DNA from 2 places in the Pseudochelatococcus sp. B33 genome. Region 1 is predicted to be linked to the other one. Evidence: riboswitches for the same ligand, from Rfam matches in the RefSeq annotation. Region 1 holds a riboswitch; the other holds the start of a gene.
The links. Region 1 has a riboswitch for cobalamin ahead of ACUSIJ_RS09370 (TonB-dependent receptor plug domain-containing protein). Riboswitches for the same ligand answer to the same signal wherever they lie in the genome.

Region 1 (15,055 bases):
GCCCGCCTCTTCCGCCATCATCCTGGCGGCGGGCGGGCTCTATATTCTGTCCGTTCTGGCGGGGCGCTTCGACAGCCTCGCCGCGTCTCTCATCGTGCTGCGTCACCGCACCGGCTGAACCGGGGCTGTCATGCGGGCGCGCCGGCCGGGCGCAGCGCCGGCTGCTCGCGCACGGACTCACGGTCGTCGAGCGCCTCCGCCCGGCGCAGTTCGGACAGCGCCTCGTCGAGATCCGCGAGCGCGTCGTTGAGCTGCAGCTTCAGATCATCGGCCGATTGCAGCAGGTTGTCGCGCCGTTGCGCGGCCGCCTTGGCGTAGGTGGGATAGGCGAAATGGCTGACGTCTGAAATGCCCGAGCGCTTTTCTTCGTGGACGATCTCCTTGTCGAGGTCCTCCGCCATGCGCCGGAAGTCCGCGATCATCGTCTCGATCTGGGCGACGCGCCGACGCTTTTCCTGAACGTGGAAGGTCTTCAACTGAATGATGCCGCTGCGAGGTTTCATCGCCGATAGTGCTCCCGTCGACCCCGCCGGCTCTCCGGCCGGGGGCTGTTTCCGGGTCTATCTTTGCGGATACAGGTTGATCCTTCCTTACCAAAAGCGGCGCACAACGCCATTATTGGCGCAGATATAGGGACTTATCCCCTTGCCGCGTGCGCACCGTCACAGGCCGAGGCGTACCGTCACGGGTGCGTGGTCCGAAGGGCGTTCCCAGCCGCGCGCATCGCGCGAGACGGCGGCGCTCTCCAGCGCCGGGGCGATGTCGGGCGCGAGCCATACGTGATCGAGCCGCCGCCCCTTGTCCGCCGCCGCCCAGTCGGGCGAACGGTAGCTCCACCACGTGAAGACCTTCTCGGGCTCGGGCCTGAGCGTGCGCACCGCGTCGACATAGCCGGTGGCGCGGCGGAAGGCTTCGAGGCGCTCGGTCTCAACCGGCGTGTGGCTGACGACGCCGAGCAGCGCCTTGTGGTTCCAGACGTCCGTCTCGTAGGGGGCGATATTGAGATCGCCGACGAGAAGGCTCGCACGCCCGGCCGGGCGCAAGGCCTCGTTCCACGCCATGAGTTCGTCGAGGAACGCCAGCTTGTGCGCGAAACGCGGATTGAGCGCCGGGTCGGGAATGTCGCCGCCAGCGGGAACATAGAAATTGTGGATGAGCACGCCCTTGGGGCCGCTCGATGCACCGGTGCCGGCGAGTTCGACCGTGATGTGGCGCGAATCGTCCTTGTCGCAAAAGCGCAGCGCCTGCGTCTCATGGAAGGGAATGCGCGAGATGGTGGCGACGCCGTGATACCCCTTCTGGCCGTTGAGCGCCACGTACTGGTAGCCGAGCGCCTTGAACGCGGCGGAGGGAAACTGGTCGTTGGGACACTTGGTTTCCTGCAGGCACAGGACATCCGGCTCGTTCTCGGCCAGAAACCGGATCACCTGATCGAGGCGCAGGCGGACGGAGTTGATGTTCCAGGTTGTGAGAGTGAACGGCACGGCTGGCCCTGCGGGGTTCGGAGGAGCGAAAGGGACGGGTGAGGCGAGCTTGCATCGGCTTCACGGCCGACACAACCCGCATTCGCCATCGACCGGCCGCCGGCCCCCGCCACGCCACCCGGCGATCACCGCCGGGCGACCTCGACGCCGGACAGCGCGATGGTCGTTTCGTACCCCTGGGGATCGACGATCGCCCAGCCGCGCAGCACGTTGGCGCGCGCGTCGAAATGCAGCGTCACCCGCGACGTGCCGCCCAGCGTCGCGCTGTCCTCCAGGCTGAGGGCAATCAGGCCGCCGGGATCGATGTCCACGTTGCGCACGCGCACGTCACGGGCCAGGTCGACGTTGTCCCGCAGCAGGAACTTGAGCGGCGTCTGGCCGATCGAATAGACATCGTTGGTGCGCAGCCGCGAATCACGCACCGCCACCGACCGCCCGTCGGCGACGATCTCCAGCGTGCTCGGCGGATCGTAGGCGAAGCGCAGCCGCCCGGGACGCTGGACATAGAGCGTGCCGCCGACCTTCTGACGATCGGCCCCCGTCTGCACGAAACGGGCGGTCAGCGTGTTGATGCCGTTGAGATAGGCGTTCACCCGCGCGACCGCCTCGCTGGCGTTGCGCGGCATCGCGGCCGGCTGCGGTGCGCGCGCCGGCTGCGCCACCTGCACGGGCTCGGCGGCCGGGGCTGTGGCGGGAACAGCGGCAACCTGCGCGACGGCAGCCCCGCCGATCCCCGGCGGGCGGGGCGGCGGCAGCGGATGGACTCTCGCCTGCACCGGCTGGGCGGGCTGCGCCTGAGGCGCGGGCTGGCCCACCGGAAGCGGGGCAGGCGCGCCGCGCTGGGGCGCCGCGCCGCGCGCGGGGGGTGGCGGCGGAGCCTCGGCGGGAGCGGGCTGCACGGGTGCAGGCTGCCGGGAGGGCGACTGCCGGGGACCGGATTGCTGGCCGAAGATACCGTCGAGGAAACGGGTCAGCGGATCCTGCGCATGGGCGGGCGAGATGTGGCCGGACGACATCGACAGCACCGCCACGGACGCGACAACGAGCGTCCGCATCATCCCACTCCCCCGCCTGACACGCTTCATCGCCGTCACCCGCTCCCGTCTGCCAAACCATTGCGGCTGACGTCATCCAACATGGCTGATATGGCGAAAGCAGGTCGGCGATTGCAAGGACTATCTCACCTCACAAGCGCGTGCCCGTCTCGGTCCAAAGGCGCGAAGCGCCCCGGTCATCCATGCTCCGCGTGGTCCTCCCCGCCGACCAGGATCTCGCGCTTGCCGGCGTGATTCGCCGGTCCCACGATGCCCTCGAGCTCCATGCGCTCCATGATGGAGGCGGCGCGGTTGTAACCGATCTGGAGCCGGCGCTGGATGTAGGAGGTGGAGGCCTTCTTGTCGCGCAGCACGATGGCGATGGCCTGCTCGTAGAGGTCGTTGCCGCCGGCGGCCCCCTGTGCGGTGTTGTCGAACACCGCGCCGCCGTCGCCCTCGGGCATGGCGTCCTCGTCCGCCGTGACGGCTTCGAGGTATTGCGGGCGGCCCTGCGTCTTGAGATGGGCGACGATCTTCTCCACCTCGTCGTCGGACACGAAGGGGCCGTGCACGCGCGTCAGGCGGCCGCCGCCGGCCATGTAGAGCATGTCGCCCTGGCCGAGCAGCTGCTCCGCCCCCTGCTCGCCGAGAATGGTGCGGCTGTCGATCTTCGACGTGACCTGGAACGAGATGCGGGTGGGGAAGTTCGCCTTGATGGTGCCGGTGATGACGTCCACCGAGGGGCGCTGCGTCGCCAGGATGACGTGGATGCCGGCCGCGCGCGCCATCTGGGCGAGGCGCTGGATGGTGCCCTCGATCTCCTTGCCGGCGACCATCATCAGGTCGGCCATCTCGTCGACAACGATGACGATGTAGGGCAGCGGATCGAGGTCCATGACCTCGTCCTCGTAGATCGCTTCGCCGGTGTCGCGGTCGAAGCCGGTCTGCACGGTGCGGGTGATGACCTCGCCCCTGGCCTTGGCGTCGCGCACGCGGGCGTTGAAGCCGTCGATGTTGCGCACCGACAGCTTCGACATCTTCTTGTAGCGCTCCTCCATCTCGCGCACGGCCCATTTCAGCGCCACGACCGCCTTCTTGGGATCGGTGACGACGGGCGACAGCAGGTGCGGGATGCCGTCGTAGATCGACAGTTCGAGCATCTTGGGGTCGACCATGATCAGCCGGCATTCCTCCGGCTTCAGCCGGTAGAGCAGCGACATGATCATGGTGTTGATGGCAACCGACTTGCCCGAACCCGTCGTGCCCGCCACCAGCAGATGCGGCATGCGCGCGAGATCCGCGATCACCGGTTCGCCGCCGATCGTCTTGCCGAGGCACAGCGCCAGCTTGAACTTGGAGCGCTGGAATTCCTCCGACGCGAGCAATTCGCGCAGATAGACCGTCTCGCGCTTGGCGTTCGGCAGCTCGATGCCGATGGCGTTGCGGCCGGGCACCACGGCGACGCGCGCCGACACGGCGCTCATCGAGCGGGCGATGTCGTCGGCGAGCGAGATCACCCGCGACGACTTCGTGCCGGGAGCGGGTTCGAGTTCGTAGAGCGTCACCACCGGGCCGGGGCGCACGTGGATGATGTCGCCGCGCACGCCGAAATCCTCCAGCGTGCTCTCCAGCAGGGCGGCGTTCTGTTCGAGCGCGTCTTCGGAGATCGTGTCGCGCGGGCCGCTCGGCAGCGCCAGCACCGCGAGCGGCGGCATTTCATAGCGCGACGGCGTCCGGGGGGCGGCCTGCGGCACGCGCCGCGTGGTCGTCGTGGCGGGCACGGGGGCAGGCGCAGCCGGCCGGGCGGGCGCAGCCGGGGCGGGGCGGGGCAGACGCGGATCGTCGTCATTGGACGGCGCGAGCGCAGGCGGCCGGCGGGCGTGGCGCAGCAGGACCGGCGCAGCCTCGGGCAGCGCCACCGCCTCGGACATGCCGGGAAGATCGCGCCCGTCGTCGGCAGCCGGGGCGTCCGCTTCGCCGGCGGTGAAGAACTGGACGTCGTGCGCCCAGTCCGCATCGTCGCTGTCGATCGCCGGCTGGTCCGCGAGCTGATGCATGTCCTGGTCGAACGCGATGTCATCATCGGGAAAATCGTCATCGACGTGCGCCGGCTGCCCGTGCTCGTGGGAGAACGCCTCAGCGGGCAGGAAATCGGGCCCGTCGCCGTCCACCGCGCCGCCGTCGCCCGCGCCCCTGTGCCGCGCAGCGAGCTCGCGGTCGGTACTGCGCGTGAAGCGGACGTTGGGCGGCAGCTGGAACGGCCTGCGCCAGAGCGGCACCACCTCGTCCGCCGCGACAGCCGCCGATGTCGCCGGCTGCACCAGCGGCTCGCGCGGCAGATGGATCTGCACGGGACGCTCGCGCGCGGGCGCGAACGCCGCCACCTCCGGCGGAATGTCCGCCGGCTGCGGGGCGGGCATCGGCGCACGCGGCGGCGCGCTCACACGGCCGGAAGGGTGAGCGGCCGGATGAGCGGCCAAGGGAGCGGCCAAGGGAGCGGCCAGGTGATCGGTCAAGCCGTCGCCGAAGGCGGGCTCGCGGGCGACGCGCGGCGACGCGGCGGCATAGTCCGTTTCCGGCCTGCGGAAGCGGCGCGCGATCGAGGCCTTGAGCATCATGAGCCCATGCACCACCGCGCCGAGCGAAACGATGCCCCAGCCGGGCTCGTCGTGATCCTCGGAGCCGGAGAAAGGCAGATCGTCCTCGTCGTCCTCCCCGGCATGGGCGGGCGGCGCCGACAGGCCGAAGCCCGACGCGGCGGAAAGCGCCAGAATGGCGGTCCCCGCATAGCACAGACCGACGATCAGGCCGCCGATGCCGCCCTCGCCGATCAGTCCCCTGCCGCCGAACAGCAGCGCATCGCCGACGACGCCGCCGAGACCCGACGGCAGCGGCCAGCGCTCGGTGCCCGGCAGCGCGCTCGCCACCGCCGCCGCCGCACCCGTGCCGACGAGCCACAGCCCGAGCCGCAGCACGAGGCGCGGCAGCGGACGCCGGCCGATGAGCCGGATCGCCCACACCGCGCAGGGCAGCAGCAGCGCCACCGATCCGAGGCCGAAGATCTGCATCGTCAGATCGGCGAAAACGGCTCCCGGCGTGCCGAGCAGATTGGCGACGCGGCCCTCGGTCGCGTGGGTGAGGCTGGGGTCGGACACCGACCACGTCATCAGCGCCAGCACCGCGGCTATCACCAGCGCCAGCAGCAGGAAGCCCGTCAGTTCGACCGCCCGTTGCAAGACGAATCGGCGCAGCGCATCCGGGATGTCATCGGCGTGGGACGAATTCCGTCGAATCGTTCGCATGTTTGGGGCAGATCGGCTCGTTGTCGGTCGGAGAAGGCAAGGCGCGAAACCACGCCGCCGCATGATTCGCCCTACATTACCGATCGCCCGGTTAAGCCGGGATTAACTCAAGTGCCGCTTCCATGGTTAACGTCATGCGTCGCCGTCATTAATTTCGACGGCGCGTCATTTTTCGGCCGCAGATCCGACACCACCGACGATGCGCAGACGTTTTTGTCGGATGTCCGGCAAAAACACCACCAGCAGGCCGATGGCCGGCAGGAAGGCGCAGATCTGATAGACGAACGCGATCCCGCGGACGTCCGCCACCGCGCCGAGAACCGCAGCCCCCAGGCCGCCCATGCCGAAGGCGAGCCCGAAGAACAGGCCGGAGATCATGCCGACCTTGCCCGGCACCAGCTCCTGCGCGAAGATGACGATCGCCGGAAACGACGACGCGATGATGCCGCCGATGAGCACCGACAGCACGGCCGTCCAGAACAGGTCGGCGAACGGCAGCAGGAGCGAGAACGGCAGCGCGCCGAGCACCGACACCCACAGCACCAGCTTGCGGCCGAAGCGGTCGCCGATCGGCCCGCCGATCACCGTCCCCGCCGCGGCCGCGCCGAGGAACAGGAACAGGAAGAGCTGCGCGTCGCGCACGGACACGTCGAACGTCTCGATCAGGTAGAACATGTAGTAGCTGGAGATGCTCGCCATGTAGACGTTCTTGGAGAACGTCAGCAGGCACAGCACGACGATGCCGACGACCACGGTGCGGCGCGGCAGATGGTGCTGCCGCGCGGGCTTCGGCCGCCCGGCCTGCGCCCTGCGGTAGCTGCCGTACCAGATGCTGACGCGCGAGAGGATCACCATGGCGACGAGCGCCACGAGCGAGAACCACCCCACGCTCCCCTGGCCGCGCGGCAGCACGATGAACGCCGCGAGCAGCGGCCCCACCGCCGTGCCGAAATTGCCGCCGACCTGGAACAGCGACTGCGACAGGCCGGGGCGCGCACCCGCCGCCAGCCGCGCCACGCGCGACGCTTCGGGATGGAACACCGACGAGCCGATGCCGATGAGGCATGCCGCGAGCACGAGCAGCGGGTAGTCGTGCGCCACCGCGAGCAGCAGCAGGCCGCAGAAGGTGAAGGCCATGCCGACCGGCAGCGAATAGGGCATGGGGTGCTTGTCGGTATACATGCCCACGAGCGGTTGCAGCAGCGAGGCAGTGCACTGGAACGCGAGCGTCAGGATGCCGATCTGAATGAAGTTGAGGCTGAACTCGTCCTTGAAGATCGGATACATCGAGGTGAACAGCGCCTGCATGATGTCGTTGAGCATGTGGCAGACGCTGATCGCCGCAATCACCATGAAGGCGGTCGCCTCGGCGGGCGGTCCGCCGGCCGCCTGGGGACCATCGGCCGCATGCGCCTCGGCCAACGCTTCACTGACCTTGATGGACACCTGACGCTCCTCCTGAAAAGACGGGACGTTGCATCGCCCGCGTTCCTCGATCGATCGCCGCCGTCCGTATCGGCGGTCATCGACCGAATTTTGTCGTGACGGCATATATTTCGGCACCGCGACGATGGCCGCGGCTCCGGATGGTTCGTTATTTAACATGATCGCCTATATTTGCGTCAGTCGCCGCTTGCATGGCCGCTGCCAATCGGACACATACCCCCGACAATGTTCGCCAGGGCGCCAGGACGCTTTGACAGCACCCATTCCAGGGGCTATCGATCGGATGACGGTTCCTTGAAGGATTAATAGGGAACGCAGTACAGGCGCGCGCCCCGAGGTTCGCGCCCAATGCTGCGGCTGTCCCCGCAACTGTAAGCGGCGAGCTTTCCGTCCTCATGCCACTGGAGCGCGCTCCGGGAAGGCGGCAGAAGCGTCGAGCCGCGAGCCAGGAGACCTGCCGTCAGCCGTGGTCACAGCGGAGTCATCGGTCGGGGGCTGCCGGTGGGGACTGACGCTCCCGCGTCCGCGGGGCGAGCCAGACCCTTTCGCGGTGACGTGCCCACACCCGCCGGCGGTGCTCCTGCCGGCGTTTCCGAGAGGCTGCCCGCTGTGCCTACCCCCTTCCGCTCCATGCCGGCGCGCCGGCGCGCGCGCCGCGCCTTTCGGCTTGGCCGCCTGGCCGCCGTTCCGGCCGTCCTGCTGTCCGCCGCCGCCAACGCGCAGCAAGCCGAGCCCGGCCTCGTGCTCGACGAGATCACCGTCACCGCCACCAGCCTGCCGACGCCCGTGCGGCAGGTGGGGTCGTCGGTGACCGTGATCACCGCCGCCGACATCGCCCGCCAGCAGCGGCGCACCCTGCCGGACGCGCTCGCCACGGTGCCGGGCACCAACGTCGTGCAGACCGGCGGACCGGGCGGGCAGACCTCGGTGTTCCTGCGCGGCACCAACGCCAACCACGTCAAGGTGCTGATCGACGGCGTGCCGGTCAACGACCCCGCGACGCCGAACGGCGCGTTCGACTTCGCCCACGTGCCGACAGCCGACATCGCCCGCATCGAGGTGCTGCGCGGCCCGCAGAGCGGCCTCTACGGCGCGGATGCGCTCGGCGGCGTCATCAGCATCACGACGAAAGCCGGCAAGGGGCCGCCGAAGGCCGAGCTTCAGGTCGAGGGCGGATCGTTCGGCACCTTCAACCAGAGCGCGCAGGTGTCGGGTGGCGATGAGCGCTTCGACTACTTCTTCTCCGCCGCGCACCTGCGCACCGAGGCGGTGCGCGTCACGCCCTCCGAACTCGTGCCGCCCGGCCAGCGCATCAATGACGATTTCTACGACAACTGGGCCTTCGCCACCCGGCTCGGCTTCGCGGTGACCGACACCTTCCGCCTGAACCTCACCGGCCGTTATTCGGACTCGCGGCTGAAATTCACCGCCGACGGCGGCTGGCCGAGCGTGCCCGACGCTGCGCGCAGCGAGACCCGCAACCAGCGCTTCGTCACCCGCGTCGAGGGCGTGTGGACGCTGTGGGACGGGCGCATCACCAACACCTTCGGCGTCGGCTATTCGAACGAGGACCGCCGCAATACCGGCCCCGCCAGCGAATTCGGGCCGGGCTTCGTGTCCGAATTCCTCGGCGAGCGCACCATCTACGACTGGCGCACGAATGTTGCCGTCACCCCGGAGCACACGCTGGTGTTCGGCTTCCAGCACGAGCGCGAGCGGTTCGACGACACCAGCACCACGGCGTCGAGCGGCAACAACGCCGGCTTCGTCGAATGGCAGGGCAAGGTCGCCGAGCGGCTTTCCTTCGCCGCCAACATCCGCCACGACGACAACGACGACTTCGGCGGCCACACCACGTGGCGCATCGCGCCGACCTTCACCGTGCCCGGCACGGAAACCCGCCTCAAGGCGAGCGTCGGCACGGCCTTCAAGGCCCCGACGCTCAGCCAGCGCTTTTTGGACTCGCGCCCGGCCTTCAACTTCTACGGCAACCCCGATCTCAAGCCCGAAAAGAGTACCGGCTACGACATCGGCTTCGAGCAGCCCTTCGCCGATGAGCGGGTGGTGGTGGGCGCGACCTGGTTCCACAACGATATCGAGGACCTCATCAACACCGACGCCGACTTCACCTCCTATACCAATGTCGGCAAGGCGACGACGCGCGGCGTCGAGGCCTTCGCGGCGGTGGCGCTCACCGAGACGGTCGATCTGCGCGCCGACTACACCTTCACCCTGGCGCGCGACGACATCGCCCGGCAGGAGCTGCTGCGCCGCCCGCGCCACAAGGCGAGCTTCACCGCGCTGTGGCAGGCGACCGACAGGCTGCGGCTGTCCGCGACCGCCCTCTATATCGGCGCCTTCGTCGACGGCAACCGCGACTTCTCGATCCCGCGCCTGCGCACCTCGGGCTATGCCATGGTCAATCTGGCGGCCGATTATCAGGCGGACGAGCAGACGGTGATCTTCGCCCGCGTCGACAACCTGTTCGACCGACGCTATGAGAATCCCACGGGTTTTCGCAAACCGGGGCTCGGGGTGTATGCGGGCCTGCGGTTTTCGCCGCAGTGATGCCCGCGGGGACATGAACGGGCATGGTATGACAGCGCAGCGACCGGGGGCGGCGACGGGGTGGCGGACTGCCGCGCTCTGTGTCCTCATGCTCGCCTGCGCCGCCCCGGCGCCGGCGCGCACGCCGCCGCCGCAGCGCATCGTGTCCATCAACCTGTGCGCCGATGCGCTGCTGCTGGCGCTGGCCGACCCGCGACAGATCGCGGCGCTCACCGCGTTGTCGCACGATCCGCGCAACTTCCACCGGGCGCGCGAGGCGGCGCGCTTTCCCGCGACCCGCGGCCGGGCGGAGGACGTGCTGGCGCTCGCGCCCGATCTCGTGCTCGCCAGCACCTTCACGTCGCCGGCAACGGTCTCGCTGCTGCGCCGGCTCGGCGCGCCCCTGCGCCAGCTCGACGTGGCGCACGATTTCCCGGCCATCCGCAATGAGATGAGCGCGGTCGCGGACGCCGTCGGCCGGCCGAACCGGGGCAAGGCCGCCATCGCGGCAATGGACCGGCGGCTCGACAACCTGGCGCGCGTCATGCCGCTGCCGCCGCTCTCGGCCCTTGCCCTTCAGGCCAACAACATCGTTGCGGGGACGGACACTCTGGCGGATACGGTCATCCGCGCCGCCGGCCTGACGAACGCCGCCGCGCGGGCCGGCATCGCCGGCCACGGGCGGCTGTCGCTCGAAGCCATGCTCGCCCTGCGGCCCGACGTGCTCATCGTCGACGGCGAGGAGAACACCGCGCCCGCCCGCGCCAACCGCCTGCTGCGCCATCCGGCGCTCGAAGCGCTGGCCGCAAGCGGCACGCGCGCGGTGACGATGCCCTCGCGGCTGTGGGTGTGCGGCGGCCCGGACCTCGTGGAGGCCGTCGCCCACCTGCGCCGCGCGCTGCGGAGCGGCGGCGCATGACCGGCGCCCGCGCCCTCCCCTTCCCCGCCGCGCCCGCGCTCGTGGCGGCACTCGCCCTTGCGGCCGGCGCGCTCACGGTGCTGTCCACGGCCCTCGGCGACACCACGCTCGATGTCGCTGCGGCCTTGCGCGACCTTGTCGCCGGCGACAACACGATCGCCGCGCTGATCCTCGTGGAGCTGCGGCTGCCGCGCGCCCTTCTCGGCCTGCTGACGGGCTTCTCGCTCGGCATCGCCGGGGCGGCCATGCAGGGCCTGCTGCGCAATCCGCTGGCGGAGCCGGGCGTGATGGGCGTGTCGGGTGCCGCAGCGCTCGGCGCAGTGATCGTCTTCTACAGCGGGCTCGCCGGCGCCGTTTCGCTCGCGCTGCCGCTCGGGGGAATGGCTGGCGCGCTCGTGGCGAGCATCGTTCTCCACGTCATGGCGGGACGCGGCGCGGGCGTGCTGACGCTGGTGCTGGCGGGCGTCGCGGTCAACAGCCTTGCGGGGGCGCTGACAGCGCTGGCGCTCAACCTGTCGCCCAACCCCTACGCGGCGCTGGAGATCGTGTTCTGGATGATGGGCTCGCTCGCCGACCACAGCCTCGCCGACGTCGGTCTTGTGATCGTGCCGATGCTGGCCGGCTGGCTGCTGCTCATCGCCTCGGCCCCGGCGCTCGACGCGCTCAGCCTCGGCGAGGACGTGGCCCAGAGCCTCGGCTTCGACCTGGCGCTCGTGCGCGTGCGCCTCATCGCCGGCACGGCGATGGCCGTCGGCAGCGCGGTGGCGGTGGTGGGCATGGTGGGCTTCGTCGGACTCGTCGCGCCGCATCTGGTGCGCCGGCTCGCGCAGCGCGAGCCCGGCCGCGTGCTGCCGCTCGCCGGGCTCGCCGGCGCCGTGCTGACCCTTGCCGCCGACATCGGCCTGCGGCTGCTGCCGATGGAACCCGAGCTCAACCTCGGCGTGGTGACCGCCATCGTCGGCGCGCCCTTCCTGCTGGTGCTGATCCGCCGAACGCGGGAGCGCGACTGATGCGCATCGACGCTTCCGGGCTTTCGGTCGCGGCGCAGCGCACGCGCATCCTCGACGGCCTGAGCTTCTCCCTCGACGGCGGCGAGCTCGTCGGGCTCATCGGCCCCAACGGCGCGGGAAAGTCCACGCTGCTCAAGGCGCTCGCCGGCCTCGTCGCCGCCGATTCCGGATCGCTGCTGATCGACGGCACGCCCATCGGGGCGATCGATCGCCGGACGCTCGCCCGCACCCTCGCCTACCTGCCGCAGAACGGCCCGGCGCACTGGGGGCTGTCGGTCGAGGCCGTGGTGCGGCTCGGGCGCCTGCCGCATCGCGGCCGCTCCAGCGGCGGCGAGGCGCCCGATGCAGCGGCGGTCGACCGGGCGATGCAGGCGACCGGCATCGCCGACCTGCGCCGGCGCGCCATCGACACCCTGTCGGGCGGCGAGCGCATGCGCGCACTGCTTGCCCGGGCGCTCGCCGTCGAGGCGCCGGTTCTGCTGGCCGACGAGCCCGTCGCCGCGCTCGATCCGCGCCATCAGCTCCTCACCATGGCGCTGCTGCGCGGGATGGCACGGGCAGGCCGGCTCGTCGTCGCGGTGCTGCACGACCTGTCGCTCGCCTGCCGCTTCTGCGACCGCCTGCTGCTGCTGCGCGAGGGCGCGATCGTCGCCGACGGCCCATGGCGCGAGGCGCTCTCCGACGCCAACATCGCCGCCGCCTACGGCGTCTCCGTACACCGGGGCGCCTTTGAAAACATCGACTACATCATCCCGTGGAAACCGACCTGAGCGGCGAAAGCCAAAGTTTGCCGAAAGCTGCCTTGTTCGGCCAAAGCCATCTTGCGCGCCGCGCGCGCCGGCTATATACAGTACGTTATAACGTATCGTTTTCAACGGACCGCCCGCACCGATAGGGGCGGCGCATGATTCGAGGAGCTTGTCCATGGTCGACAGACGGTCCCTGCTGGTTGCGGCTGCGAGTTTCTGGCTGGCGGCGGGTGTTTCGGCGAGCGCGCATGCGCAAGACGCGCCGGTCGAGGCGGTGGCGACTTTCTCCATCATCGGCGATATCGTCCGCGAGGTCGGCGGCGAGCGTGTCCACGTCACGACGCTCGTCGGCCCGGACGGCGACGCCCACGTCTACGAGCCCACGCCCGCCGACGTGCGGAAACTCGGCGAGGCCGCGATCCTGTTCGAGAACGGCCTCGCGTTCGAGGGCTGGCTGACCCGCCTCGTGGAGGCTTCTGGCTTCAAGGGGCCGCGGGTGATCGTGTCCGAGGGCGTGAAGCCGCGCGCGGCGGATGACGATGACGATCATGCCCATGATCAAGGTCACGATCATGGCCATAGCCATAGCCATGATCACGCGGAGGCCGGGCACGGCCACGCGGATCACGCGCACGCTCACGCGGGGCATCATCACGGCTCCGAGGATCCGCATGCCTGGCAGAACGTGGCCAACGCCGTGATCTATGCGCGAAACGTCGCCGCGGCGCTGGAGAAGCTCGACCCCGACCATGCGTCGCAGTACCGCGACCGCGCCGCCGACTATATCGCCCGGCTCGAGGCGCTCGACGCGAAGCTAAAGGCGCAATTCGCCGCCATTCCCGAGAGCCGGCGCAAGGTCGTGACCTCGCACGACGCCTTCGGCTACTTCGGCGATGCCTACGGCCTGACGTTCATCGCACCGGAGGGCGTCAGCACCGAGGCCGAGGCCTCGGCAACCGACGTGGCGCGCATCATCGACCAGATTCGCCGGGAAGACATCACAGCGGTCTTCGTCGAGAACATCTCCAGCTCCAAGCTGATCGAGCAGATCGCGAGCGAGACCGGCGCGAAGACCGGCGGCAAGCTCTATTCGGACGCGCTGGCGAAGCCGGGGCAGCCGGCATCGACCTATATCGGGATGATCGAATGGAACGCGGGCGAGATCGCCCGCGCCCTGGCGCCCGCTCCCTGAGCGCGGACGGACGCGCCGCCCGGGATTGCCGGCGACATGCATGCGAAGGGGCCGTTTCACGGCCCCTTTTGCATTTCGGCCATATTTGTTCCGGGATCGGCAGCTATGACCTCATCCCGGAAAGCGGATACCGCATTCGGGAAAGGCCGCGCGATCGGAAGGATCGATGGCGATGGCGTGTTCGCGAGGAGCCGCTCCGATCCATGATATTTTTGTCGCTATCGCCAAAAATGTCGCCCGCGGAAACAGGTTATCAATATATCCGTTAAATGTTCGAAACAATCGTGTGGGAGACAACCTGGGAGAGCACCGGGGGAGCACGGTCCCCCAGGTGAACGATCCAGTGAACGATCCAGGGGGAAGCCGCTTACGGCTCGAGGAGGCGACATCACGAATATCAATTCAACACGCAGGTTGTGCGATATCCCGCTTGCGCGCCAGCCCCCGCGTCTGTTATCCGAAACGAACCGTGAAGGGTGACTTTCCGCCTCGGATAGACACTCTGACCTCCCCAAAACTCCATACGATGCCGCCAAGAACCGATGTGGGACGACGCGCGACTTTTTTTGTTGATCGCCCTTCCCTTCCTGGGAAGCGGTGTCGTCGCGTCGCTGCCGCGGGACGCGCGGGATACGGCCGGCATCATCACCGGCGCCGTGGCGCTTACCTGCACGCTCATCGTCACCACGTTCTACTCGGTCATGGATCAGGGAATCGTGGTGAACGCCACCATCGAGTGGCTTCCCAGTATCGGCCTGAATTTCATCGTCCGTCTTGACGGTTTCGCCTGGATCATGGCGGGCCTCGTGGCGCTCATCGGCTTCCTGGTGGTCGTCTATGCCCGTTATTACATGTCGCCGGAAGATCCCGTTCCGCGATTCTTTTCATTCTTTCTTGCGTTCATGGGGTCCATGCTGGGCGTCGTGCTGTCCGGCAACCTCGTGCAGATGGTGTTCTTCTGGGAACTGACCAGCCTGTTCTCGTTTCTTCTCATCGGCTACTGGAGCCACAACCCTGGCGCGCGCGAGGGCGCGCGCATGGCGCTCACCGTCACCGGCATCGGCGGGCTCTGCCTGCTGGCGGGCGTTCTCGTTCTCGGTCACATCGTCGGCAGCTACGACCTCGACCAGGTGCTGGGCGCCGGCGACGTCATCCGCGCGCATCCTCTCTACCGCCCCGCGCTGGTGCTGATCCTGATCGGCGCGCTGACGAAGAGCGCGCAGTTCCCGTTCCATTTCTGGCTGCCGCACGCCATGGCCGCGCCGACGCCGGTCTCCGCCTATCTGCATTCGGCCACCATGGTGAAGGTCGGCGTGTTCCTGCTCGCGCGACTCTGGCCGGCCATGGGGGGCACGGAGCCGTGGTTCTGGAT
Region 2 (15,055 bases), on a different contig from region 1:
TCATCGACTACACCGCGCGCTTCGACGACCAGACGCTCACGCCCGCAACGCTCCGCATCGCGCCGGCCGAGATCGAGGCGGCGGTCGCCGCCTCCCCGCCCGAGGCGCTGGCGGCGCTCGAACTCGCCAGGGCGCGCATCGAGGCCTACCACCTCAGGCAGAAGCCGCAGGACGAGCGCTTCACCGATGCGGCGGGCGTGACCGCCGGCTGGCGCTGGACGGCCATCGAATCGGTGGGGCTTTACGTGCCGGGCGGCACCGCGAGCTATCCCTCGTCCGTGCTCATGAACGCCGTGCCGGCGCGCGTCGCCGGCGTGCCGCGCATCGTCATGGTCGTGCCGACACCCGGCGGGGCCGTCAACCCGCTGGTGCTGGCGGCGGCGCATGTCGCGGGCGTCGACGAGATCTACCGCATCGGCGGCGCGCAGGCGGTGGCCGCGCTCGCTCACGGAACGGAGACGATCGCGCCGGTGGCCAAGATCGTCGGACCAGGCAACGCCTATGTCGCCGCCGCCAAGCGGCGCGTGTTCGGGCTCGTGGGCATCGACATGATCGCCGGCCCCTCCGAAGTGCTCATCCTGGCAGACGCAGAAGCCAATCCAGAATGGGTCGCGGCCGACCTGCTCGCCCAGGCGGAGCACGATACCGCCGCCCAGTCCATCCTGATCACCGACAGCAAGGCGCTGGCGGAGGCGGTCGCTGAAGCCGTCGAGGGCCAGTTGCACACCCTGCCGCGCGCGGCCATCGCCCGCAAGAGCTGGGAGGATTTCGGCGCGATCATCCTCGCGCCCTCGCTCACTGATGCCATTCCGCTCGTCGACCGGATCGCGCCCGAACATCTCGAGATCGAGGCGCGGGACGCCGAGGAGCTGGCGGCACGGGTGCGCAATGCGGGCGCGATCTTCCTCGGCCAGTACACGCCCGAGGCGGTGGGCGACTACGTCGGCGGCCCCAACCACATCTTGCCGACGGCGCGCTCGGCGCGGTTCGCCTCGGGGCTCGGCGTGCTCGATTTCGTGAAGCGCACCTCCATCCTCCACTGCACCGCCGAGGCGCTGCGCGCCATCGGGCCGGCCGCGATCGCCCTGGGTGAAACGGAGGGGCTGCAGGCGCATGCCCGTTCCGTCGGCATCCGGCTCAATCTCTGACGGCCGGCACATGCGAACGGACGAGCCCATGAACCGAAAGGCAGGGTCGTGACCAGCGCGGACGACGACAATCGCCGGCGCCTCGTCGCCGTGACGCTCGACGAGGCGTCTCTGGGGCGCGGCAATCCGGATCAGGAGCACGAGCGCGCCATCGCCATCTGGGACATCGTGGAGGAGAATTCCTTCTCCGTCACCGGCCACGAGGGCGGCCCCTATGCGCTGCATCTGTCGCTCGTGGACCGCAAGCTGCTGCTGGAGATCCGGCTGGCCGACGGCTCGCCGGTGGTGGCGCATTTCCTGTCGCTGACGCCGTTCCGGCGCGTCATCAAGGACTACGAGCTGATCTGCGAAAGCTATTACGCCGCCATCCGCACCGCCACGCCCTCCCAGATCGAGGCCATCGACATGGGACGGCGCGGACTGCACGACGAGGCGTCGGAACTGCTGCGCGAGCGGCTCGCGGGCAAGGTCGACGTCGATTTCGACACCGCAAGGCGCCTGTTCACCCTGCTGTTCGCCCTGCACTGGAAAGGCTGACATGGGGGACGGGGACAAGGGCGGCGACGCCGTAGGATCCAAAACCCCTCCCGGCAACACGGCAGCAGCGCCGCGCCGCGTCCAGTCCGTCCTCTTCATGTGCGCGCTCAACGCGGTTCGCTCGCCCATGGCCGAGGGCCTCGCCCGCCACTACTTCGGCCGCTCGCTCTACGTCGCCTCGGCCGGCGTGCGGCCGGAGGAGGTCGACCCCTTCGCCCTCGCGGTCATGGAGGAGATCGGCATCGACATGAGCGGGCACAGGCCGCGGACGCTGCAGGAGCTGGAGGACACCGGCTTCGACCTCATCGTCACCCTGTCGCCGGAAGCCCATCATCAGGCCATGGAACTGACCCGCACCCTCGCCGTCGACGTCGAATACTGGCCGACCTTCGATCCCACCGCCGTGCAAGGCTCGCGGGAGCAGCGCCTCGACGCCTACCGCTCGGTGCGGGATGGGCTCACACAGCGCATCACCGAGCGTTTCGGCGGCTGAGGCACGGACGATCGGCAGAACGATATAAATATATCTTTATATACCGACTTGACCGGCCGATTTTATCTGCCATAGTGCCGCAGTCGTGGTTCTTCACGGCGGCGGACGTCACGCCTCCGCGGCCGTGGAGCCAAGAGGGAATCCGGTGAAGCAGCCTGTCGGTCAGGCGCTGAACCCGGAGCTGCACCCCGCAACTGTAAGCAGTGAGCATACGCCCAATTCGTGTCACTGATGGTTCCATCGGGAAGGCCGGGCGCGTGCGTTGACCTGCGAGCCAGGAGACCTGCCATGACGCAGCAACGTCCTCGGGCGGGGTCCCCGGTGGTCGCCGATCGCGGTGCTTCGCGGGCCTGTCCCGTGGAGTCGCTGCGCGCGTCCGCTCGGCCTTTTGCCCCCCAATTGAAGGGGTTTAGCCGATGTCTTCTTCTCCTGTTTCCGTGGGCGCCCTTGGCGTCCCCCGCATTGGTCCGCGCCGCGAGCTGAAAGCAGCGCTGGAAAACTACTGGTCCGGCAAGATCGGCCAGGATGACCTGATCGAAGCCGCCTCCGGCCTGCGCGCCGCGAGCTGGGCGCGCCAGCACGGCGCCGGCGTCACGCTCATTCCGTCGAACGACTTCTCGTTCTACGACCAGGTGCTCGACACGGCGGTCACGGTCGGGGCCATTCCCGAAGCCTATGGCTGGAAGGGCGGGCCGGTCGCGCTCGATACCTATTTCGCGCTCGCGCGCGGCACGCAGGGAGAACCGGAAGCCTGTGCCGTGCATGGAGAGGCGCACGCGCACGGCAGCTCTGCCGGCGGCCTGCCGGCGCTGGAGATGACCAAGTGGTTCGACACCAACTATCACTATCTGGTGCCGGAATTCGTGCGCGGCCAGACCTTCGAGCTCGCCTCGACCAAGGTCATCGACGAGTTCCGCGAGGCCAAGGCGCTCGGCTACCACACGCGCCCGGTGCTGGTCGGGCCGGTGACCTTCCTCAAGCTCGGCAAGAGCCGCGTTGAGGGCGTCGATCCGCTCACGCTGCTGCCGGGCCTGCTGCCGGTCTATGCCGAGATCCTGCGCCGCCTCTCCGCCCATGGCGCGGACTGGGTGCAGATCGACGAGCCGATTCTCGCGCTCGATCTCGACGACGCCGCCCGCGCGGCGATCGCCTCGGCCTACGAATTCTTCGCCCGCGCCGTGCCGGGCCTCAGGATCCAGTTGACGAGCTATTTCAACGCCTACAGCGACAACCTCGCCACCGCGCTCTCGCTGCCGGTGGCGGGTCTCCACCTCGACCTCGCGCGCGCGCCGCAAGAGCTCGACAGGGTGGTGTCGCAGGCTCCCGCCGGTCTGGTGCTGTCACTCGGCGTCATCGACGGCCGCAACGTCTGGCGCGCCGATCTGCCGGCGATCCTCGACCGCATCGAGCCCGTGGCGGCGCGGCGCGGCACCGATCACCTGATCGTCTCGACCTCGTGCTCGCTGCTGCACGTGCCCTACGACCTCGCTTACGAGACCGGCCTCGACGACGAGCTGAAGAGCTGGCTCGCCTTCGCCGCGCAGAAGCTCGACGAGCTCGTCGTCCTCGGCCGGGCGCTCTCGGAAGGCCGCGACGCCGTCAGGGACGAACTCGCCGCCGCCGGCGCCGCTGCCGCCTCACGGCGCACGTCGGCGCGTATCCACAACCCGCAGGTTGCCGCCCGTCTTGCCGCCGTCAGGCCCGAGGACAGCCGCCGCCAGCACCCCTTCCACGAGCGCCGCGAGGCGCAGCACCAGGCGCTGAACCTGCCGCTGTTCCCGACGACGACCATCGGCTCCTTCCCGCAGACGAGCGAGGTGCGCAAGGCGCGCGCCGCCCATACGCGCGGCGAGCTGGACGACGCCGGCTACGAGGCCTTCCTGCGCAAGGAGACGGAAAGCGCCGTGCGCTGGCAGGAGGAGATCGGCATCGACGTGCTGGTGCACGGCGAGTTCGAGCGCAACGACATGGTGCAGTACTTCGGCGAGCTGCTCGACGGCTACGCCTTCACCCGCAACGGCTGGGTGCAGAGCTACGGCTCGCGCTGCGTGCGGCCGCCGATCATCTTCGGCGACGTCTCGCGCCCGAAGCCCATGTCGGTGGAATGGACGGCCTATGCCCAGTCGCTGACGGACAAGCCCCTGAAGGGGATGCTCACCGGCCCGATCACCATGCTGCAATGGTCGTTCGTGCGCGATGACGTGCCGCGCGAGACGGTCAGCCGCCAGATCGCGCTGGCGCTGCGCGACGAGGTGGCGGATCTCGAGGCCGCCGGCATCCGGGTCATCCAGATCGACGAGCCGGCGATCCGCGAGGGCCTGCCGCTGCGCAAGGCCGACTGGCCGGCCTATCTCGCCTGGGCGGTGGAGAGCTTTCGTCTGTCGTCCTCGGGCGTGCGCGACGAGACGCAGATCCACACCCACATGTGCTACTCGGAGTTCAACGACATCATCGACGCCATCGGCGCGCTCGACGCCGACGTGATCTCCATCGAGACCTCGCGCTCGAAGATGGAGCTGCTCGACGCCTTCGTCGACTACCGCTATCCGAACGAGATCGGGCCGGGCGTGTACGACATCCACTCGCCGCGCGTGCCCACCACCGCCGAGATCGAGGAGCTGCTGCTCAAGGCGAGGGAAAGCCTCGCGCCAGAGCAGATCTGGGTCAACCCGGACTGCGGCCTGAAAACCCGCAAGTGGGAGGAGGTGCGCCCGGCGCTGGTCAATCTGGTGACGGCGGCCAAGCACCTGCGGGCGCAAGCGAGCGGGTAAAACTGCGCCGCAAGCGGGGCCGCCGGGCTACTCGGCGGCCTGTTCGCGCAGCTCGCGCGGGAGCGGGAAGAACACGCTCTCGTCGGCGGTCGAGACCTGCTCGACCGCCACCTCGAAGCGCTCGGCGAAGGCGTCGATGATCTCCTCGACCAGGATCTCGGGCGCGGAGGCGCCCGCCGTGAGCCCCAGCCGGCGGATGTCGCCGAACAGCGACCAGTCGATGTCCTCGGCCCGCAGGACGAGACGAGCGACCTTGCAGCCGGCCCGTTCCGCCACCTCGCGCAGGCGCTGGGAGTTGGAGGAATTGGGCGAGCCCACGACGATCATCGCGTCGACCTGCGGCGCCACCCGCTTCACCGCCTCCTGCCGGTTGGTGGTGGCGTAGCAGATGTCCTGCTTGTGCGGCGACACGATGTCCGAGAAGCGCTCCTTGAGCGCCGCGACGATGCCCGCCGTGTCGTCGACCGACAGCGTCGTCTGGGTGACGTAGGCGAGTTCCCTGCCGTCGGGCGGGACGATGCGGGCCACGTCCTCCACCGTCTCGATCAGCGTGATCGCGCCCTCGGGCAACTGGCCCATGGTACCGACGACCTCCGGATGGCCGGCGTGGCCGATGAGCACGATATGGCGGCCGCGCTTGTGGTGGATCTCGGCCTCGCGATGCACCTTGGTGACAAGCGGGCAGGTCGCGTCGATGGCGAAGAACCGCCGTTCGGTCGCCTCGGCCGGCACCGCCTTCGGCACGCCGTGGGCCGAAAAGATCACCGGCGCGTCCGTGTCCGGGATCTCGTCGAGCTCGTCCACGAAGACGGCGCCCTTGCGGCGCAGGCTCTCGACCACGTATTTGTTATGGACGATCTCGTGCCGGACATAGACGGGCGGGCCGTAGATCGCGAGCGCCTTCTCGACCGCGTCGATGGCGCGCACCACGCCGGCACAGAATCCGCGCGGGGCGCAGATCAGCACGTCCAGCGGCGGCTTGTCCGCGCTGCGGGCCTCGACGGACGAGATGTTGGCGACGGGCATCGGTCACTCTTCCCATTGACGCGGCGCAGTTCCGGAAGCTCAGGATGTGTGCGGCGATTGCGGGTTTCTGTCAAGTCGCTTGCGGATCCGCCCTGCCGGCCGGTACGGCGGGGAGCACGGCCGTCGTGCCGGATCGCAGGTCGCCGCCGGTGTAGACGCGCACGCAGTTGCGCCCTTCGTGCTTCGCCCGGTAAAGCGCGGCATCGGCGGCGCGCATCAGATCCTCCAGATCATAGCCGACGCGTTGCGTGGAGGCGACGCCGGCGCTGATGGTGACGTCGCGGACCGCCTCGCCCTCGCCCAGGCGATAGTCCTTCATGGTCCGCCTGATGCGCTCCATGATGCCGACGGCGTCGCGCTCCTGCGCCGTCTGCAGGATGCACAGGAACTCCTCCCCGCCGACGCGGAACAGGTGGTCCGTGGGGCGCAGCTTCAGCGTCGCGCGCTCGGCGAACACGCGCAGCACGGTGTCGCCGATGAAATGTCCGAACGTGTCGTTGATCTGCTTGAAGTGATCGAGATCGATGACGGCGACGCACACCGGCTGCCCGGTCATCGCCTGACGCCGCAGGATGCGCTCCGCATGCATGTTCAGCGCCCGCCTGTTGCCCAGCCCCGTGAGCGGATCGATCAGCGTCTGGGCCCGCTGCTCACCCTCGAGCCGCTCCTTGGTCAGCGAGAGCATGAGATAGGTTGCCGCCACATGACCCATGGTGCTCAGCAGCGTCAGCAGCGGCACCCACTCCGCGCCCGATGCATGCCCCATGCCCACCAGGGCGGCGACGTCGATCAGCCGGCGCGTGACGACCAGTATGCTGTTGACGCATATGATCGTGAACAGCGCCATGCGCGAGGGCAGATATTCGCCCCTGCCGCGCCACAGCTCCAGCGCCGCCAGCATCGAATAGATGAAGGGGATGAGCCCGACGGCCAGCACTCGCGCCTCGCCGCTGTCGTTGAATACCGTGACGATGACGAGCCAGACGACGCCGCCTGCCGCCGCGCGTCCCGCCAGCAAGGGCCGCCTCTCGAACAGGCGCATCGCCATCCAGGCCAGGCCGTAGGAGAAGAAGATCACCGTGTAGCCGAGATCGACGTATAACGGGTCGGCGTGGCGCGCGCCGCCGCCCATCAGGCCAAGCCCCAGCGCCCCCCCGGCATAGCTCGCGCCCAGGAACAGCAACTCGCGGTTGATGCGGTTGTTGAACCACGAAAACAGCAGCAGCAGGCCGAGCAGCAGGCCGAAAAGGACGACAACGACCCGCAGCGTGGTATCATCCAGTTGCATCGCACGCGTATCCTGCACGAAGAGGAAAGTACCAGTCTGCCCCGCCAAACCGAATCGTATATATCGCGCCAATGATGGCAACACGAAGCCATAAATGTCGCAACGTTATGACATTTATATCGCATCCGGATCGACCCGCAGTCCGGTGCGGCAGGTTCCGGAGACGATGCATCGGCCTACTCGCCCGCCTCCGACTGCGCGTGACGGAAGGGATGCGCCGGATAGACGCCGAGGATGCGCACCTCGCGGGAGAAGAACGCCAGTTCCTCCAGCGCCAGTTTCAGCGGCCGCTCGTCGGGATGGCCGTCGACCTCGGCGTAGAACTGGGTCGCGAAGAAGCGCCCTCCCACCATGTAGCTCTCCAGCTTGGTGAGGTTGAGACCGTTGGTGGCGAAGCCGCCCAGCGCCTTGTAGAGAGCGGCGGGCACGTTGCGCACGCGGAAGATGAAACTGGTGATGATCGGCCCCGCCGCGGGCGACGCCCACCGCGCGTCGCGCGCCAGCAGCACGAAGCGGGTGGTGTTGTTGCTTTCGTCCTCCACGTCCCGCCCCAGATTGACGAGGCCGTAGATGTCGCCGGCAAGCTGCGGCGCGAGCGCGGCCTGTGTCGGATCGTTCCACTCCGCCACCATGCGCGCCGCCCCCGCCGTGTCCTGGGCCACGACCGCCTTGAGGCCGAGCGAGCGGATGATCTGGCGGCACTGCCCGAGCGCGTGGATGTGGCTGTGCACGGTGGTTAGGGTTTCGCGCGTCGCCCCCTTGGGCGCGAGAAGCTGGAAGCGGATGGGCAGAAAATGCTCGCCCACGATATGCAGCCCCGATTCCGGCAGCAGATGGTGGATGTCCGCCACGCGCCCGGCGATGGAGTTCTCGATCGGGATCATGCCGAGCCCGGCCTCACCGGAGGAGATCGCGGCGAGCGCGTCCTCGAAGGTCGCGCACGCGAGCGGCGCCCAGTCCGGAAAGACCTCGTGAGCGGCGATGTGGGAGTTCGCCCCCGGCTCGCCCTGATACGAAATGACTTTGGGCGCCAGGTCGGCTTGCAGCACCTGATCGATCGACACGGTCATGAGAGATTGTTCCCTGTCAGAATGGCGCGGGCGCGGGCGCGGTCGAGGTCGGCGGGCGTGTCGACGCCCAGCGGCACGTCGTCGACGATCGCGACGTCGATGCGCATGCCGTTCTCCAGCGCCCGGAGCTGTTCGAGCTTCTCGCGTTCCTCCAGCGCGGAGGGTGCGAGCGACACGAAGCGGGCCAGCGCCGCGCGGCGATAGGCGTAGAGACCGATGTGGTGATAGAGCGGCCCCTCCCCCCACGGCGCGGTGGCGCGGGTGAAGTAGAGGGCGCGCAGCCGGCCGCCGGCCAGGGGGCTGCCCACCACTTTGACGACGCTCGGCGCGGTCCGCTCCTCCTCGCGCGTGATGAGCGCGGCGAGCGTGGCGATGTCGACGGCCGGGTCGCCGAGGGGGCCGAGCGCCGCACCGATGATTTTTGGATCGATGGTCGGCAGATCGCCCTGCACGTTGATGACGACATCGTGAATGCCGCGCGGGTCGATCGCCGCCACCGCCTCGTGAATCCGGTCGGAACCGGAAGGGTGATCGGCGCGCGTGAGGACCGCGCGCCCGTCCGCCGCCTCGACCGCATCGGCGACCGCCTGCGAATCAGTCGCCACGACGACGGGGCCGATGTCCGCTGCCTCGGCCCGGCGCAGCACGTGGACGATCATTGGCAGACCGCCGATATCCGCCAGCGGCTTGCCGGGCAGGCGGGAGGCTTCGAGGCGGGCGGGAATGACAACCAGGGGGGAGGGCATCGAACACCTTATGGATGCGGCAGCAGCAAGCTTGCCGCGCTTGCAGCGCAGAAACACCCTTGGCACACAATAATCAAGTGCCGCGAGGATTTTGTCGTTTATACGAGTTGCAAAGTAGCGGGCAAAACGGGTAAGCATGCGCTGTTGCGCGCGTGCGGGACCGGCAGGCCCCCGACGCCTATTGACATGTCGACCGGAGCCGTAGACCGATGGATTCATTCGAGCTCAACAAGATTGCCGGGGCGGTGCTCGGCACCCTTCTCTTCGTGATGGGCCTCGGCGTGCTTTCAAGCATCATCTTCAACCCGGTCATTCCGCTCGTTCCGGGCTACGATCTGCCGGGCGGCGAGGAAGGTGGCGCGGGCGCAGGCGCTCCCGCCGCTGCCGCGGTGGAGCCGATCTCGGTGCGCCTCGCCAGCGCCGACCCCGCGCGCGGCGAGAGGGCCATCGCCAAGTGCAGGGCCTGCCACAACTTCGCCGAGGGCGCCGGCTCCAAGGTCGGTCCGGATCTCTACGACGTCGTCAACCGCGACATCGGCTCAGTCGGCGGTTTCGGCTATTCCAACGCGATGAAGGCCCATGCCGAAGCGGGCGACAAGTGGACCTACGACGCGCTCGACCACTTCATCCAAAGCCCCAAGGCCTTCGCGCCCGGCACCATCATGGCGTTCGCCGGCGTGCCGAAGGCCGAGGAACGCGCCGACATCATTGCCTACCTGCGCACGCTCTCGGAGAGCCCCGCGCCCCTGCCCGAGCCGGAGGCCGCAGCACCTGCCGAGGGAGAGGACGCAGCCCCCACTGATGGCGAGCAACCGCAGCCGGCGCAGTAAGCCGGCGCCCCGGCGCCGACGACAGGGACGATGCTCCGGCCATGCCGGAGCATTCTTTTTTGGACAGGATCAGAAGCGGTCGAGCAGGCCAAAGCCGATCATCGCCGCCGTCAGCAGCGGGCGCCGCAGCCATCGCCCGCCCGGCAGCGGCGGCACCGGCAGGGCGGCGAGATGCCGGAAGCGCTCGTCGTCGCCCATGATGGCTTGGGCGACGATCCGCCCGGTATAGGGGCCGAGCATCACGCCCTGGCCGGAGAAGCCGGATGCGGCATAGAGTCCCACCTCCGGCCGACGCACGAACGGCAGGCGGGTCGCGGTGATGCCGAGCCGGCCGCCCCAGCCGTGAGCTATGGGCGCGTCCGCGAGCTGCGGATAGAGCCCGAGCATGCGACCGCGCACCCGGCGGGCGAAATCGTCGGGCAGGCTGTCGCCATAGCTCTCGCCGCCGCCGAAGATAATGCGGTCGTCGTCCGTGCGGCGGAAATAGTTGACCACGTAGCGCGTGTCGGACGCCGCGATCCTGCCGGACAGGACCGATCCCGCCAGCGCCGCCTCCAGCGGGGCGGTCGCGATCATGAAATTCACCAGCGGCATGACGTGGGCCGCCACGAGCTCCGACAGGGCGCCGAGCGATCCGTCGCCGGTCAGCAGCACCGATCGCGCCCGCACGGCACCGGCATCCGTGACCACGCGCCAGCTGCCGCCCTCGGGCGCGACGCGCACCACGCGCGAGCCCTCGTGAAGGCGCGCGCCCGCCTCCTCCGCCGCCCGCGCCAGACCACGCGTCAGCGCCAGCGGGTCGAGATGCCCGCCGTGGGGATTGAACACACCCCCGAAGGCGCCGCGCATGCGGGTGTACTTTTCGATTGCCGCCCCTTCCAGCACTTCGAGGCCGGCGACGCCGTAGCGGCGCGTCAGGTGCCCGGCCTCCTCTGCCAGCGCGCGGAAGTGGCGCGGCCGGTGGGCGATGGCGAGCAGCCCCGACCGGAAGCCGCAATCGATGGCATGCGCGCCGATCACCTCGTGCAGCCACAGCCGCGCCTCCTCGGCGATGTCCCACAGGGCGCGGGCGCGCTCATGGCCGACGCGCGCCTCCAGCCATGCCTGATCGCGCCGCTGGCCGGGATGCACCTGTCCGCCGTTGACGCCCGACGCGCCGCCGCCGACCTGCGCCGCCTCGACGACGCGCACGTCCGCGCCCGCCTGCGCCAGGGTCAGCGCCGCGCCGAGACCGGTGAAGCCCGCGCCGACGATGCAGACGTCGGCAGCGAGGTCGCCGGCGACGGCCGGCCGTGGCGCGGCCGTGTCCGGGCGCACCGCATAGAGGTTCGTGAGGGAGGAAGGGGCCATCGGCCGTCGGTCCGGAATGGGAGGGGCAGAAGGAAGGTATGCGTACCGGATGCCGGAGAAAAGGACCGGGGGCGACCACACCCCCTGCCCGGCTTACACGTTGAGCAGCAGGTATTCCCGCTCCCACGGGCTGATGACCTGCATGAAGGTCTCGTATTCGGTGCGCTTGACCGCCGAATAGGTCTTCACGAAGCTCTCGCCCAGGATCTCGATGAGCGGCTCGCATTCGCCGAGCTCGATCACCGCCTCCAGAATGCCGCGCGGCAGATCGAAGTCGAGGTTGTAGGCGGAGCCGGTGACCGGCTCGCCGGGCTGCAATCCCGCCTCGATGCCGAGATAGCCGCAGGCGAGTGTCGCCGCGACAGCGAGATAGGGATTGGCGTCCGACGAGGGCACCCGGTTCTCGACGCGCCGCGCGCCCGGATCGGACGGCGGGATGCGCAGGCCGGTGGTGCGGTTGTCGTAGCCCCAGCGCACGTTGATGGGCGCGGTCGAGTTGCGGGTCAGCCGGCGGTAGGAATTGACATAGGGCGCGAGCATCGACATCGCCGCCGGCAGATAGGTCTGCAGCCCGGCGATGAAGGAGAAGAACGCCGGCGAGGGCGTGCCGTCCTCGTTCGAGAACAGGTTGCGGCCGGTCTTCGTATCGATCACCGAGGTGTGGATGTGCATGGCGGAGCCCGGCTGGCGCGCGATGGGCTTGGCCATGAACGTGGCGTACATGTCGTGCTGCAGCGCCGCCTCGCGGATGGTACGCTTGAACAGGAATACCTGATCGGCGAGATCGAGCGGGTGGCCGTGGCGCAGGTTGATCTCCATCTGCCCCGCCCCCTCCTCGTGGATGAGCGCGTCGATGGCGAGGCCCTGCGCCTCGGAATAGTCGTAGATGTCCTCGAACAGGTCGTCGAACTCGTTCACCGCCGAGATGGAATAGGCCTGACGCCCGATCTCCGGCCGGCCCGAGCGGCCGATCGGCGGCTCCAGCGGATAGTCCGGATCGGTGTTGCGCTTGACGAGGTAGAACTCGATCTCGGGCGCGACCACGGGCTCCCAGCCGTTGCGGCGGTAGAAGTCGAGCACGCGCTTCAGCACCTGCCGGGGGGCGTTCTCCAGCGGGCGGCCGTCGCGGTGGTACGCGTCGAGAATGACCTGCGCCGTGGGGTCCGAGGCCCACGGCACCGCCGTGAGGGTCGAGAAATCCGGCCGCAGCACGAGATCGCCGTCGGCGGGCATCTCCTGCTGCAGCACCTCGTCCGGGTAGTCGCCGGCGATGGTCTGGTAGAAGATCGCGCCCGGCAGGCTCATCATCGGGTTGCCGAGGAACTTTTCCGCCGGCATCACCTTGCCGCGCGCCACGCCCGCCTGATTGGCGACGAAGCACTCGATCTCCTCGATGCCGCCGCGTTCCATGAAGGCGCGCGCCTCCTCGAGATCGGCCGCGCCGCGCAGCTTGCGGCCGAGCCTCTGTGATGTTTTCTTCCTCGTCATCCCTCACCCGATCCGCTCGTGTCGACAACCGCCGCTCCGCTCTTGCCGACAACCGCCGCGCAGCAGTAATCGCCGCGACGGCGGATCTGTCAATCATCTGACATCGATTCGCATGATCGTATGAAGGGAAGATGCACACACGATGCGCTTGCGACGAAAACGCAACACCAGTACCTTTCGGATGTTTCATGGTGGCGACCGGGCTTGTCGGCCTGCGCCCACAAGCTGAGGGCCGGCGCGCCGATGACAGTGGTTCGGACGGATGCACGCAAACGTGATTCGCTTGCGATCGGGGCGGTGCGCCGCGATTTCGCACCCTGGCTCGACCCTGCGGCGAAGCCGCTGATCCGCTACGAGCAGGTCACGAAGCGCTACGGCGATTTCGTCGCTGTGGATAACCTCACCCTCAATATCTACGAGCGCGAGTTCTTCTGCCTGCTCGGCCCGTCGGGCTGCGGCAAGACCACGCTGATGCGCATGCTCGCCGGCTTCGAGGAGCCGAGCGAGGGGCGCGTCATCCTCGGCGACCAGGTGGTGAACGGCATCCCGGCCTACCGGCGGCCGGTCAACATGATGTTCCAGTCCTACGCCCTGTTCCCGCACATGAACGTGGAGAAGAACATCGCCTTCGGGCTGGTGCAGGACGGCGTACCGAAGCGGGAGATCAACGACCGGGTGGCGGAGATCCTGCGCCTCGTCCAGCTCACGCCCTTCGCCGGGCGCAAGCCCGACCAGCTCTCCGGCGGCCAGCGCCAGCGCGTGGCGCTCGCCCGCGCCCTCGTCAAGCGCCCCAAGGTGCTGCTGCTCGACGAGCCGCTCGGCGCGCTCGACAAGAAGCTGCGCGAGGAAACCCAGTTCGAGCTGATGGACCTGCAGGTCAATCTCGGCATGACCTTCCTCGTCGTCACCCACGATCAGGAGGAGGCCATGGTGATGGCCGACCGCATCGCGGTGATGGACAAGGGCACCATCAAGCAGATCGCCCCGCCGGGCCAGGTCTACGAGCAGCCGGCGAGCCGCTATGTGGCCGAGTTCATCGGCGACGTGAACATCATCGAGGGCAAGGTCGCGTCCGCCGCCGACCGGCACCTCACCATCGAGCGCACCGACGGCGAGGGCGTCCTGCTGATCGAGGCGTCGGCCGAGGCGGTGACCGTCGGGCAGGAGGTCGCGGTCGCGCTGCGGCCGGAAAAGCTCGTGCTGCACCGCGAGCCGCCGGCCGGCGCGCCGAACGTGCTGTCCGGCGAGATCTGGGACATCGGCTATCTCGGCGACTGGACGATCTATCTGGTGCAGCTCGCCAGCGGCCAGATCGTGCGCGTGTCGCGCGCCAACGCCAGCCGCTTCGTCGAACAGCCGCTGACCTGGGACGACAAGGTGCACATCACCTTCGCGCCCGAGGCCGGCGTGCTGCTGACCCATTGAGGCGGAGGGCGCGGCCATGAGCGACACGCCAGTGGATGATGCCGGCAAGGCCCCGACGGCCGCCGTCCCGGCCCGGACGACGGCCGATGAAGCGCCCGCGGCGACCAAGCCGGGGCTCGTGGGCGCGCTGGTGCCGGCGCTGCCCTTCCTGTGGCTGCTGATCTTCTTCCTGACGCCGTTCGCCATCGTCTTCAAGATGTCGCTGTCGCAGCCGGCGACGGCGCAGCCGCCCTACGTGCCGGTGTTCGACTGGACACAGGGCCTCGCCGGCCTTCGGGACGCGCTCAGCCAGCTCAACTTCGACAATTTCGCCCTGCTGCTCGACGACTGGCTCTATATCGCCTCGGCGTTCTCGTCGCTCAGGATCGCGGCCATCTCGACCATCCTCCTGCTCCTCGTCGGTTTCCCCATGGCCTACGCCATGGCCAAGGCGCCCGACAGGCACAAGCCGGTGCTCCTGATGCTCGTCATCCTGCCGTTCTGGACGAGCTTTCTCATCCGCGTCTATGCGTGGATCGGCATCCTCAAGCCGGAGGGGCTGCTGAACACCGTGCTGCTCAGCGTCGGGGTGATTGACCGGCCGCTGCAGATCCTCAACACCGATACGGCGATCTTCATCGGCGTCGTCTACTCCTACCTGCCGTTCATGGTGCTGCCGCTCTACGCGACGCTGGAAAAGCTCGACTGGACACTGATCGAGGCGGCGCAGGATCTCGGCTGCCCGCCTTGGCGCGCTTTCTGGCAGGTGACCGTGCCGCTGGCGCTGCCCGGCATCGCGGCGGGCGCGCTGCTGTGCTTCATCCCCATCGTCGGCGAATACGTCATTCCGGAGCTCCTCGGCGGGCCGGACTCGCTGATGATCGGCAAGACGCTCTCGGACGAA

Region 2: it holds a riboswitch for cobalamin, as region 1 does, so the genes downstream of both, metE (5-methyltetrahydropteroyltriglutamate--homocysteine S-methyltransferase) here and ACUSIJ_RS09370 (TonB-dependent receptor plug domain-containing protein) in region 1, are expected to answer to the same signal.

Annotation. Positions count from the first base shown of each region.
Region 1 is NZ_JBSEFH010000007.1:82,785-97,839, reverse strand. It holds gene ACUSIJ_RS09400 (metal ABC transporter permease) at 1-118, shown strand, start outside; gene ACUSIJ_RS09395 (flagellar export protein FliJ) at 129-503, opposite strand; gene xth (exodeoxyribonuclease III) at 663-1,484, opposite strand; gene ACUSIJ_RS09385 (outer-membrane lipoprotein carrier protein LolA) at 1,610-2,542, opposite strand; gene ACUSIJ_RS09380 (DNA translocase FtsK 4TM domain-containing protein) at 2,716-5,820, opposite strand; gene ACUSIJ_RS09375 (MFS transporter) at 5,986-7,173, opposite strand; cobalamin riboswitch at 7,537-7,742, shown strand; gene ACUSIJ_RS09370 (TonB-dependent receptor plug domain-containing protein) at 7,876-9,834, shown strand; gene ACUSIJ_RS09365 (ABC transporter substrate-binding protein) at 9,863-10,732, shown strand; gene ACUSIJ_RS09360 (FecCD family ABC transporter permease) at 10,729-11,742, shown strand; gene ACUSIJ_RS09355 (ABC transporter ATP-binding protein) at 11,742-12,512, shown strand; gene ACUSIJ_RS09350 (metal ABC transporter substrate-binding protein) at 12,667-13,683, shown strand; gene ACUSIJ_RS09345 (monovalent cation/H+ antiporter subunit A) at 14,226-15,055, shown strand, end outside.
Region 2 is NZ_JBSEFH010000015.1:1,361-16,415, forward strand. It holds gene hisD (histidinol dehydrogenase) at 1-1,148, shown strand, start outside; gene ACUSIJ_RS17085 (UPF0262 family protein) at 1,197-1,685, shown strand; gene ACUSIJ_RS17090 (arsenate reductase ArsC) at 1,687-2,178, shown strand; cobalamin riboswitch at 2,248-2,483, shown strand; gene metE (5-methyltetrahydropteroyltriglutamate--homocysteine S-methyltransferase) at 2,595-4,949, shown strand; gene ispH (4-hydroxy-3-methylbut-2-enyl diphosphate reductase) at 4,977-5,975, opposite strand; gene ACUSIJ_RS17105 (GGDEF domain-containing protein) at 6,046-7,263, opposite strand; gene ACUSIJ_RS17110 (prephenate dehydratase) at 7,440-8,333, opposite strand; gene ACUSIJ_RS17115 (3-deoxy-manno-octulosonate cytidylyltransferase) at 8,330-9,079, opposite strand; gene ACUSIJ_RS17120 (c-type cytochrome) at 9,289-9,909, shown strand; gene ACUSIJ_RS17125 (NAD(P)/FAD-dependent oxidoreductase) at 9,979-11,259, opposite strand; gene ACUSIJ_RS17130 (glutamine synthetase family protein) at 11,353-12,747, opposite strand; gene ACUSIJ_RS17135 (ABC transporter ATP-binding protein) at 12,991-14,172, shown strand; gene ACUSIJ_RS17140 (ABC transporter permease) at 14,189-15,055, shown strand, end outside.